One region of the Bacillus cereus group sp. N8 genome, then DNA from elsewhere that is predicted to be linked to it. Evidence: riboswitches for the same ligand, from Rfam matches in the RefSeq annotation. Region 1 holds a riboswitch; each other region holds the start of a gene.

Region 1 (3,173 bases):
TTGATTTCGTAGTTTATGATATATTTGGTGCCGGAGAGTTAGTAAAGGAATATTTACAAGTTCCAGGCATAGTTTCCTCTCCTATATTTTTAATTCCACCAGAATTATTGGAAACCTTGCCTTTTCATCCAAATGCAGAAATACAATTCCAACCCGATGAACTCTCTGAAAAGTTACTGTATCAAATGGAACATGAATTTGGAGTAAAGCCCAAAAATAATCTTCAATTTATGCATAATAAGGGAGATATTAGTCTCGTGTATACAAGTCGTTATTTTCAGCCTAATAGCGATTCGTTCGGAGAAAACAATGTTTTTATTGGACCGAGTATTATAAAGCGCAAAACAAATGCAAAGTTTCCACTTGAATTGCTTTCAAAAAAGAAAGTTATTTATATTTCAATGGGAACACTTCTTGAAGGGCTCGAACCATTTTTTAATACTTGTATTGATGCTTTTTCAAATTTCGAAGGGATTGTAGTAATGGCGATCGGTGATAGAAATGATATTTCAAAAATTAAGCAAGCGCCAGACAACTTTATTATAGCCCCTTACGTACCTCAATCAGAAATATTAAGTGAAGCAGATGTTTTTATTACACATGGTGGAATGAATAGTGTGCACGATGCAATTTATTACAATGTCCCATTTGTGATAATACCGCATGATAAAGATCAACCTATGATAGCGCAAAGATTAACTGAGCTTGAGGCAGCACATAGATTATTGAAAGAGCATGTTAATGTGCAAACTTTAAAAGAGGCGGTAACAGACGTTCTTTCAAATAAAAAGTATAGACATGGCATTCGAAAACTGAATGAAAGTTTTTTAGAGTGTGGTGGTTCCAAAAGAGCCATTGCAGTTATTGATGCTCTTTTAAATAAATAGTTCGGACAATATAAAAGCATAGAGGATCCACCTTTATGCTTTTATATTATTATCCAGCAAATTGTACAGCAGTATTTGCATGTAAAAAAGCAGTATCAAAAACAGGAACAGTAAGGTCATTTTGGGAAATAAGCAATGGTATTTCAGTACAGCCTAGTAATATACCTTCCGCACCGTTTTGAATTAATGAATTGGTAATTTGTATTAGTTTCTCTCTTGAAGTTTCTGAAATAATGCCTCTACTTAATTCGTTTAATATGACGTGATGGATAAAAGTTCTTTCTTCGTCATTTGGGATAATTGTCTCAATGTTATATTTTGCTAGTCGTGATGTATAGAAATCTTGTTCCATCGTTTGTTTTGTTCCTAATAGTCCGATACGTTTTATATTCTGTTCTACCATTTCTTTAGCACTTACATCACCGATATGAAGAAGTGGGATTGATATTGCTTGTTCTACTTCCTCAGCAAATAAATGGACCGTATTTGAACACATTAGTAAACATTCCGCCCCGGACTTTTCAACCTTTTTAGCAACTGTGACTAATTCGTTTTTCACTTCTTCATATTGATGGTTTTGTAATAAAGTAGTTACTTCTCCAAAATCCATACTATATAAAACTAGCTTCGCATTTTGATCGTATTGAGAGATTGTTAGAGTATTAATATGTTTATAGTATAGTGATGTAGATTCCCAGCTTAACCCACCAATTAAACCAATTACTTTCATCATACATTCCCCCCTGTAACAATTTTGAATTTATTATTTCATAATTCCGATAAGAATACAATGATTTAAATGCACTATTTAATAAAAAATAAAAATAATTAGAAAAGTGTTGAAATTTATCTTTCTTAGTGCCATAATACGAATTATAAATTAATACTTATCCAGAGAGGTAGAGGGAACGGCCCTATGAAGCCTCAGCAACCCCTATGTAATTACATAGGAAGGTGCTAATTCCGCAGAGGACATTATGTGTCTTTTGAAAGATAAGGGGATTCTTGTACGTGAAAGAAAATGACCTCTTATTTAAGAGGTCATTTTTTGTTGTATAGAAAGGAAGTGTCGATGCATAATTTATTTTCAAAAGAAATATAGAGTATTAAAAGTTGAATAATACGAGAGGGGAATTGTAATGAACAAATTAACGACAAAGCTAGTAGTAGCTATTGGAATTGGAGCAGCTTTATACGGGGTATTAGGGCTTTGGGGATTTTCTATCGCACCGAATACATTTATTAAACCCGCATTGGCTATTTTAACAGTTTTTGGAGCGTTATTTGGCCCGGTAGCAGGACTTTTAATAGGACTCATCGGTCATACCGTTACAGATACGATCGCTGGTTGGGGTATTTGGTGGGGATGGGTTATTAGTTCAGGTATTATTGGTTTTGCAATGGGACTCATACAAAAAAGAGTTGGTTTTAGTGTAAAACATGGAACGTATAATAACCGTGATATTTCTTATTTTGCAATTGCAGGGTTAATTGGTATTGTCATTGCTATTATATTTGCTGGGGCATTCGATATTATTGTGATGGGAGAACCGTTTGACAAAATAGTTATACAAGTACTAGGCGCAACAATTGCAGACGTTATCGTATTTTTAGTTCTTGGCTTACCAATCACGATCGGCTTAGCGAAATCAAATAAGAAACATACACATTTAAAAATTGAAAAGTAGGGATGAATACATGCAACCAATTATTTCTTTTGAACAATTTACCTTTCAATATAGGCATGCCACGCAGCCTACTTTAAAAAATATTACATTTCAAATATATCCTGGGGAAAAGGTACTTATCGCTGGACGAAGTGGTTCAGGTAAGTCAACATTAGCGCATTGTATAAATGGGCTAATCCCATTTTCTTACGAAGGGATAAGTACCGGTAACATTTTAATAGCTGGAAAGGACCCGAGAAAAGGTAGTGTTTTTGAGCAGAGTAAACACGTAGGGACAATATTACAAGATCAAGATTCACAATTTATAGGTCTTACTGTCGAAGAGGATGTAGCATTTGCATTAGAAAACGATTGTGTAAATCAAATAGAAATGAGAAAGATTGTTACGGATTCTTTAAACAAGGTAAGCATGCAGGACTTTCATACACAAAGTCCACATGAATTATCAGGAGGTCAAAAACAGACAGTCTCTCTTGCAGGTCTGCTAACGACAAATGCAGATATATTATTATTTGATGAACCGTTAGCTAATTTGGATCCTGCATGTAGTTTGAATACAATAGAACTCATTAAAAATATACATGAGAAATATAATAAA
Region 2 (3,173 bases), on a different contig from region 1:
GCCGTCTGCTTGCAAGAAACTAACTGGTTTTTGACCATCAAATCCAATAGCACCGTAAGCAAAATCGTGAACAACTAATATATTATGTTTATTAGCAAAATGAATGGTTTCATCAAAGAAATCTTTTGATGCAGTAGCACCAGTAGGATTGTTTGGATAGTTTAAAAACATTAACTTTGCTTGTTTCGCAATAGAGTCATCAATTTTTGTATAATCCGGTAAAAAGTTATTTTCTGCAATAAGCGGTATTGTTTCAAATTGTGCTTTTGCTAAAGCAACTCCGGATAAATAATCTGGATAGCCTGGATCTGGAACGAGAATAGTATCACCAGGGTTTGTAAAACAAATTGGTAATTCTACTAATCCAGCTTTTCCACCAAACAAAATAGCAACTTCCGTTTTTGGATTTACTACTACACCATATTCACGTTGATAGAATGTTGCCACGGCTTCTTTTAAACTTTCATGTCCGCGAAATGGCGGATATTTATGATGAATAGTCTTTTCTGCAGCATCTTGTAAAGCTTTTACGATATGCTGCGGTGTTGGTTGATCTGGATTACCTTGACCTAGATTAATAACATCGTGACCAGCTGCAACGACTTTGTTAACTTTTGCAACAAGTGAAGCGAAAAATTGTGTTGGCAATGATGTTACTATCTCAGAAGGTTGAAATAATTTCATACTTTCCACCTCTTTTGAAAGTTGTTACAATTCTAGTGACAAATGATATAATCTTTCCAGTATTTTGTAAAGAAAAAAATTAAGAATGGGGCTGACAAAATGAAAGTCGCATGTATTCAAATGGATATTGTCTTTGGAGATGTAGAAAAAAATATTGAGAATGCTAAAAATAAAATAAGTGAAGCGATGAAGGAAAGGCCAGATGTTATCGTCTTACCAGAACTATGGACAACAGGATATGATCTAACGAGACTTTCTGAAATTGCAGATAGGGATGGAGTAGAAACGAAAGAAAAGTTGAAAGAATGGTCGAAACAATATGGTGTACATATTGTTGGTGGTTCCATAGCGAAGCAAACAGAGCAAGGTGTTACAAATACAATGTATGTTGTAACTAATAAAGGTCAGCTAGTCAATGAATATAGTAAAGTGCATTTATTTCAGCTTATGGATGAACATAAATATTTAATCGCTGGAAATAGTACAGGCGAATTTAAGTTAGATGATGTCGACTGCGCTGGCACCATTTGTTATGATATTCGTTTTCCAGAGTGGATGCGCGTTCATACTGCTAAAGGTGCAAAAGTTTTATTTGTTGTAGCAGAATGGCCATTAGTTCGTTTAGCGCATTGGCGCTTGCTATTGCAAGCAAGAGCAGTTGAAAATCAGTGTTATGTTGTTGCATGTAATAGGGCAGGAAAGGATCCGAATAATGAGTTTGCAGGTCATTCTCTAATTGTAGATCCTTGGGGTGAAGTTGTAGTAGAGGCAAATGAAGAGGAATCCATTTTATTTGGAGAAATTACATTCGAGAAGATTAAAGAGGTACGTAAAGGAATTCCAGTTTTTGCAGATCGACGTCCAGAATTATACAAATAAAATGTTGACAAGTGATTTTTATTCTTGGTATAGTCTTCAACATAAAGTTAAAAATTCTAAAAAATTATACAACTCTTATCAAGAGCAGGTGGAGGGATTTGGCCCGATGAAGCCCAGCAACCGACCGTAATACCATTGTGAAATGGGGCGTTTATGACGCCAAAAGGCACGGTGCTAATTCCAACAGAAGGTTTACTTTCTGGCAGATAAGAGGGGAGAAGATAAACTTCAAACCTCTTTCTTTGTGGAAAGGGGTTTTTCTATTTTAGAAAAACCTCTGAATGAAAAGGAGGAGAAGACGATGGGATATTATTCATTAACTGAAACAACAGCTATACAATATGCGAAGGAACACGGTTATTTTGAAAAGAAAGCAAATGTAGTTTGTCATGAAATTGGAGATGGAAATTTAAATTACGTGTTCAAATTAGATGATGGAGAGAAGTCTATTATAATAAAACAAGCACTGCCATATGCGAAAGTCGTTGGTGAGAGCTGGCCACTGTCTATAAAAAGAGCGACGATTGAAAGTAAAGCATTACAAATTTTCGCGAAGTATGTGCCGGAATATGTGCCGGTAGTGTACAGTCATGATGAAGAGTTAGCAATAACAGTCATAGAAGACTTATCAAGGCTAACAATTACAAGAAAAGGATTAATAGATGGAGAAGGATATCCACTTTTATCCCAACATATTGGTCGTTTTCTAGCACATGTGTTGTTTTATACTTCAGATTTCGGTTTACAGTCAGAAGAGAAAAGGGTACTAGAAGGTACATTTGTAAACCCAGACCTTAGCAAAATTACAGAAGATTTAGTGTTTACAGATCCGTTTAGTCATTATGATACAAATGATTATGAACCAGAGTTACAACTAGTGGTTGATGAACTATGGAGTGATAAAACTTTAAAATTAAAAGTAGCACAGTATAAGTATAAGTTTTTGACGAGAAAAGAGGCTCTCATACACGGAGATTTACATACTGGTAGTATATTTTCATCACCTTCTGAAACGAAAGTAATTGATCCAGAGTTTGCAACGTACGGTCCATTTGGATTTGATATCGGTCAATTTGTTGCAAATTTATTATTAAATGCTTTATCAAGAGAAGAAGAGCAGAGAAATATACTATTTTTCCATATAGAGAAGACATGGAGTTATTTTGTAGAAGCTTTTACGAGGTTATGGATTGGAGAAGGGGTAGAAGCATATACGAAAGAAAAACAATGGTTACCAATTATTTTGCAAAATATCTTTACTGATGCCGTCGGGTTTGCCGGATGTGAACTGATTCGTAGAACAATTGGCTTAGCTCATGTAGCTGATTTAGATGAAATAGCAAATAAAGAAAAAAGAATTCAAGCTAAGAAGCAAGCTCTATACTTAGGAAAAGAACTAATAAAATATGAATCTAAGAGTGCTGATATTCAACTCTTCCGAACACTATTTCAACAGACAGTTTCTGGAGGGGTAAAAGCATGAGTACAATTGTTACTGTTCCGAGATCTGTAAGTTGGAAAGGCGATGCCATTGCGGTATTAAACCAAACAAAACTACCGCATATTACTGAGTTTAAAACATTAACGACTATTGAAGAGGTATGGAAAAG
Region 3 (3,173 bases), on a different contig from region 1:
TTAAAATAGCAGGCATGCCCCACCACCATATCGGATATATGAAAAGAAGAGTATCCGCCGCTTTCACTAATTCTCTATATCGCTTCGTCTCTTCTTCATATAGTAAATCCCGTCTTTTTTTCTCTTCATTAAATACAAGCACTGGATCAAATTGTTCTTTATATAAATCAAGTAGCGTAACAGAATGATTTGTTTCCCCAAGTCCTTTTTGCACATGCTCTAAAATCGCTGCGTTAAAGCTTGAAGGACTAGGGTGAGCGTATATAATTAGTACGTTCACTACAAAGCAACTCCCCTCTACAGTTAAATCTTCCCTTTCTTTAACATCGTCTCTACGATTTGGACATTTTTTGAACTTTGTAACAAACGATTTAGTACTGTTAGTAATTCTTCTTTTTCTAAACCTTTCAGTTGTTCTTTAACTGTACTCTCACCAGCATCTTGAATATCATACACAACTGCCGCCATATGCTTACAATAATTTTCATTCGGACACTCGCAGCTGCTTTTTGTAAAATCAGTAAGGTCAATAATTACTTCATAGTTTCCTGCATTTCCAGTAACGAAAGCAAATACTTTCTTGTCTTGTATTTCAACATCTTCTACATGTCCCTCTTCATAATATTCATAACCTTTATCTATAATGTACTTTGGAATCCATTTCGTTATATCTTTTAATAAGTAAGCGTACATCCTATCACCTCTTCCTTTAATTCCCTTTTGACTTCAAAAACCCCACATGTTATTCTAATTACTGTCAAGTAGCGAGTCTACGTGACAAAACGACTGACACCTATTCGGCGAAGGTGTCTCTTTTATTTGCAGCCGATAATGAAGTGCCTCTTTCAGGCACATTCAATCTTTGACACTACACACTCAACACCATTCCCTTGTATCAGGCTGCTTTAGCAGTCTTTTACACTACATACTTCAAAAAAAAAGAGAGCCTAGCTCCCTTTTCCCGCTTTATAAAATACCCCTTTTTCAGCATAGCGATATTCATCATCAGCTAAAGTAATTTTCCCATCCAGTTTGAGTTCATCTAATAGTCTTGATAAATAAAATTGATGTAACATTTTTTTCGTGAATTTTCCTTCATGATGCGAAACGATATGTTCTTGAATATCTAACAATGATATTGGCTTATCTTGCTCTATCATATATTCATAAACTGTACTACGCAGTTTTACGTATTTTTCGAGTGTCACAGTACTTCGCAACCCCTTTCTTCTTATTATATGTTTTCGTAATCGGTTTTTTTGCAACAAAAAAACCTCTCCGATAAGAAGAAGTTACGTATATCTTCGTCTTATCTCCCAGAACAAAAATGTTCTGCTGGAATTAGCACCTGCATCGCGGTTGCTGGGTTTCATCGGGCCAGTCCCTCCACCTCTCTGGATAAGAAAATATTCACTTTATAATAAACTATACGTAATTTCATTTTAATTGTCAAATAAATATAACAAATTATATTTTTCTCCTCAGTGTTCATACTACATGTATATGAGTAAAAAAGGAGGACTATGAAATGTATCAAAACGCCCGCGGATATGTACAAGATTCTTTTCAATCATTAAAAGAAGCAAAACATTGTTTAGAAGAAGCACTACAAACAGTTGAAAAAGATTTTAATCGCGCACGTATTGAACAATCCCTTTACGCCGTAGAGCAAGCATTGCAAAGATGTGATTATACCGTTCACATTTTAGAAAAAGATTGAAAACTTCCCATCAATAGATGGGAAGTTTTTTCAAATGGCATACTTCATTATTATTGCCGTTATGATTAAAAAATATACAGAATTAACAATTTCTAAAACCCCTACTTTTAATATAGAAATTTTTTTACCATACAATATAATTGCTCGAATGACACTTGGTACGAATATAAGAGAACACCATGGATTGATAGCAAATACAATTACCGTCAATACAATATGATACCCCCAAGATATGAGACGATACTTCGGATTATTTTTCTCACGAATCATTGTTTTCACATAAAACGTACTTCCTAAAAAATACAAAAATGAAATAAGCGCAATGAATACTGCGGTTTTATCGATTTGCTTCATTGAAAAATAATAACTTATTAAACCACCTATACAAAACACTATAATCGCACAAATATCATTTAGTAATGCTCGTTCATTTTTTTGACGAGCGTAATACATATTTACAATAAACAATGGAATCATTAATACTGCGAATAAAAGAATTCGCCATTCATATAATAAAGAAATCATCCCAAATACGAATGCAATGATAGAATAAACAATTGTAGCGTGTAGAAACTCTTTGTTTCGTCTTTTCCTTATGTACATAAGAAATGGATACGTAGCTAAATAGATAAAGAACCACGCTAAAAACAGTGGGATATGATAGAAAGTAGGGTTCCCAAGTATGACACTTAATAGAAATGGTATAACAAGCATAGCCCATGCACCATGTTGCTTCGGAATAACTAACTTCATTAACTATACACCTCCTCTTTGAAAATAATTCTCACCTAATATTATACAAATATTTTTATATAATAGCCGACTTATATTGGATCTATTTTTTGACAATAAAAAAATGCTCCTTACAATATGTAAGAAGCATGAAAGAGGCAAACGAATATGTAAGTCGCGACCCTACCTTATATGAGTATGCTTTTCTATGTCACGTTATGCTCATCTAATATACCGTATTTCTTTTTAAATCTTGTGAGGATCGTAATCCATGACGTACTAAATAACAGCAGGAAAATAACATTCGATATCGCGTGACTAAGATCGAAAGAAAAACTTGCGACATAGTAAGCAATAACTGTTTCCCAAGTTGCTTCCTGTATAAAACCGAGAAGACCCCAGAAATTCATAATCCAGCCAAATAAAAATCCAACGACGAATCCGTACAACAGTCTCCCCCACAGTTTTTTCATCAAAAATGTATTTCGGAGTAATCCCGCTATAAATCCGATCATACCCCAAGAGAACATTTGCCACGGCGTCCACGGACCTTGTCCTAAAAAAATATTAGATACAATGGCCGCCGTTGCCCCGATCATAAAGCCAGTTTCACTTCCAAAAACAATTGCAGAAACGATAATGACAAAGGAAGTCGGTTGTACACTCGGTAATATCGAAAATGGTACCCGGCTAACTGCTGCAATCGCCGCTAACACAGCAA
Region 4 (3,173 bases), on a different contig from region 1:
TAGGTGTAGCAGCAATTGGTGAGCGTGGCAAACCAGTTCTGCAATTTTTCCAAGGTGTAGCAGATGCAATGTTTTATGTAACGAACCAAGTTATGAAGTTTGCGCCATTTGGTGTATTCGCATTAATTGGTGTTACAGTTTCTACATTCGGATTAGCTTCATTAATTCCATTAGGGAAATTACTCATTGTAGTATACGGAGCAATGATATTCTTCGTTGTGGTCGTATTAGGACTTACAGCGAAAATATTCGGTATTAACATTTTCCAATTCTTTAAAATTTTAAAAGACGAGCTGATCTTAGCGTATTCTACAGCAAGTTCAGAAACGGTTTTACCGAAAATTATGGAGAAAATGGAGAAATTCGGTTGCCCGAAAGCAATTACATCTTTCGTTATTCCAACAGGTTATTCATTTAACTTAGATGGATCAACGTTATATCAAGCAATTGCGGCAATTTTCTTAGCGCAAATGTACGGTATTGAATTATCCATTACACAACAAATTACGTTATTACTTGTATTAATGGTTACATCAAAAGGTATCGCGGGTGTACCGGGCGTATCATTCGTTGTATTATTAGCAACACTTGGTACAGTAGGTATTCCAGCTGAAGGTTTAGCGTTTATTGCAGGTATTGACCGTATTCTAGATATGGCCCGTACGGCAGTTAACGTTGTAGGTAACTCTTTAGCGGCTGTAGTTATGTCTAAGTGGGAAGGTCAATATGACGCTGAAAAAGGACAAGCCTATTTAAAAGAGATATCTGAAAAGGGTCAAGCGGCTTAATTATGATTTGAAAAGCTCTCACATATTATGTGAGAGCTTTTCTGTATGTAGAAGAGGAGCGAAAGTTATGAAACGTAAGTACGGTGATGGTTCTACGTGGAAGCGATTAATAGAGAAGACATACACAGTAAAACGAGTTGAAGCAGGTATGTTAGGAATATTGGATATAAAAAAGGTGAGAGAGCCTAGTTATAAAGAATACAATAGTAAAGAGATTTGCATTGCAGGTGATGGGTATACATGGATGCAATATTTTATAAGCGACAAAAACTTTGCAATTACAGCTATGTTAGACAATCAAAAACAATTAGTGCAATATTATATCGATGTGACGAAAGAATTTAAAATTGACGATCGTGGTTTGCCTTATTTTGATGATTTATACTTAGATGTAGTATTGTTACCGAGCGGTGAGATTTATGTATTGGATGAAGATGAGTTAGAGGATGCCTATAATATAGGTGATGTTACTAAGGAAGAATATGAATTAGCATGGCGTATAACAAAATGGATTGTAGCAACGATAAAAAATGAAGAATTTTCTTGGATTTCAATATTAGATAAAGAAATCGAAAAGTTAAAATGATTGTTGTATTCAAATTTTTGCATAATTACCAAAAAAATCTATACAAAAAATAATTGACTTTTGTTTTGTAAGCGAGTAAAGTTAGGGAAGAAATTATTATTAAAAAATAAATATGAAACCTTCTTATAAAGAGAGGCGGAGGGACTGGCCCTACGATGCCTCGGCAGCGGACTCGATTTCAGAGTGCTGTGCCAAATCCAGCAAGCATGTGCTTGAAAGATGAGAAGAGCGTTTCTTATAGATGTATAAGACCTCTTCTCATTGGAAGAGGTCTTTTGTTATTCATTAGAAAAAGGTTGAAACTAGGGAGAGATGGTACTTTGAAAGAAACGAGAGGAAATGGTTTGGCTTTATTACCACTTGGGATATTTTTGGCGCTATTTATTGGTTCTGGAATTATTACAGGTGATTTCTATAAATTGCCGATACTTGTAGCAATTTCAATTGCTGTAGGGGTCGCTTTAGTGATGAATCGTAAAGAAAGCTTTAATGCGAAAGTAGAACGATTTGCTAAAGGTGCAGGAAATCCGGATATTATGATTATGGTATTAATTTTTGTACTTGCAGGGGCGTTTTCTGAAACAGCAAAAGGAATGGGCGGAGTTGATTCAACTGTTAATTTAGCGTTATCTATTTTGCCACCAGGATTTATCGTTGCTGGAATTTTTGTTATAGGGGCATTTATTTCATTAGCGATGGGAACTTCAATGGGAACAATTGCAGCACTAGCACCAATTGCTGTAGGGATTAGTGGGCAAACTGATATCTCAATTGCACTTGCGATGGCTACTGTTGTGGGCGGAGCGATGTTTGGTGATAATTTATCATTTATTTCAGATACAACAATTGCTGCTGTTCGTTCACAAGGAACAGAAATGAAAGATAAGTTTAAAACGAACTTTTTAATTGTATTGCCAGCTGCTATTATTACAATTGTACTATTAGTAATAATTACTTTAGGAAGTGATACACAAGTTAAAGCCCATAGTTTCGACTGGATAAAGATTTTACCGTATGCAGGAGTACTTATTACGGCGTTACTTGGTTGGAATGTACTTATTGTGTTAACTGGTGGAACTGTATTATCAGGTGTTATAGGGCTTATAGATGGAAGTTACACGTTAGAAAGTTTCTTTAAAAGTGTAACGACTGGCATGGGCAGTATGATGGAGCTAGTATTACTTGCTATATTAATCGGTGGTATGGTTGAACTGATCCAATATAATGGTGGTATTCAATATTTAATGAATCTTTTAACGCGTAATATTCGTTCGAAAAAAGGAGCAGAGTTCGGTATTGCTGGTTTAGTGAGTATGACGAATATGTGTACAGCGAATAATACGATTTCGATTATTTTTACGGGTCCTCTTGCGAAGAACATTGCGGATCAATATGAAATTGATCCACGTAAATCAGCGAGTGTACTAGATCTTTTCTCTTGCTGTATACAAGGGTTAATCCCATATGGTGCTCAAATGTTAACTGCGGCAGGATTTGCTGCGTTATCTCCGGTTGAATTGTTACCATATGCATTTTATCCGATCTTAGTTGGAGTATGTGGAATCATTTCTATATTAATTGGTTTCCCGAGATTTTCTAAAGTGGCGGAAAAAAAAGAGTATCATAAAACAGCATGATTAAATATGGATGTTATTCGTAGTAACAGAAGCCGTACAGAGAATATTCTCTGTACGGCTTTTTATGTGTGATAAAAGAGGGAATTATCCTATCCTACCTTCTGTTTTTACAAAAGGCTGAATTTAACTCAGTCTTAAGTCTGAGTTAAAAACGGTTCTTAA

What was found. A riboswitch is a leader RNA that binds a small molecule or an ion and turns the genes downstream of it on or off. The one in region 1 is predicted to bind S-adenosylmethionine.
Positions count from the first base shown of each region.
Region 2: linked by a shared signal. The riboswitch ahead of mtnK (S-methyl-5-thioribose kinase) and the one ahead of JDS80_RS23240 (ECF-type riboflavin transporter substrate-binding protein) in region 1 are both predicted to bind S-adenosylmethionine.
Region 3: linked by a shared signal. The riboswitch ahead of JDS80_RS06360 (hypothetical protein) and the one ahead of JDS80_RS23240 (ECF-type riboflavin transporter substrate-binding protein) in region 1 are both predicted to bind S-adenosylmethionine.
Region 4: linked by a shared signal. The riboswitch ahead of JDS80_RS06080 (Na+/H+ antiporter NhaC family protein) and the one ahead of JDS80_RS23240 (ECF-type riboflavin transporter substrate-binding protein) in region 1 are both predicted to bind S-adenosylmethionine.

Region 1 is NZ_JAEHBK010000022.1:31,643-34,815, forward strand. It holds gene JDS80_RS23230 (macrolide family glycosyltransferase) at 1-887, shown strand, start outside; gene JDS80_RS23235 (aspartate/glutamate racemase family protein) at 937-1,620, opposite strand; SAM riboswitch class I at 1,772-1,887, shown strand; gene JDS80_RS23240 (ECF-type riboflavin transporter substrate-binding protein) at 2,027-2,575, shown strand; gene JDS80_RS23245 (ABC transporter ATP-binding protein) at 2,586-3,173, shown strand, end outside.
Region 2 is NZ_JAEHBK010000001.1:449,276-452,448, forward strand. It holds gene JDS80_RS02450 (pyridoxal phosphate-dependent aminotransferase) at 1-684, opposite strand, end outside; gene JDS80_RS02455 (carbon-nitrogen family hydrolase) at 784-1,563, shown strand; SAM riboswitch class I at 1,636-1,776, shown strand; gene mtnK (S-methyl-5-thioribose kinase) at 1,865-3,046, shown strand; gene mtnA (S-methyl-5-thioribose-1-phosphate isomerase) at 3,043-3,173, shown strand, end outside.
Region 3 is NZ_JAEHBK010000003.1:8,750-11,922, forward strand. It holds gene JDS80_RS06350 (NAD(P)H-dependent oxidoreductase) at 1-280, opposite strand, end outside; gene JDS80_RS06355 (SWIM zinc finger family protein) at 304-693, opposite strand; gene JDS80_RS06360 (hypothetical protein) at 948-1,268, opposite strand; SAM riboswitch class I at 1,307-1,405, opposite strand; gene JDS80_RS06365 (hypothetical protein) at 1,529-1,720, shown strand; gene JDS80_RS06370 (YwiC-like family protein) at 1,751-2,473, opposite strand; gene JDS80_RS06375 (ECF transporter S component) at 2,659-3,173, opposite strand, start outside.
Region 4 is NZ_JAEHBK010000002.1:384,868-388,040, reverse strand. It holds gene gltP (glutamate/aspartate:proton symporter GltP) at 1-788, shown strand, start outside; gene JDS80_RS06085 (ribonuclease FAU-1 family protein) at 856-1,374, shown strand; SAM riboswitch class I at 1,495-1,600, shown strand; gene JDS80_RS06080 (Na+/H+ antiporter NhaC family protein) at 1,695-3,011, shown strand.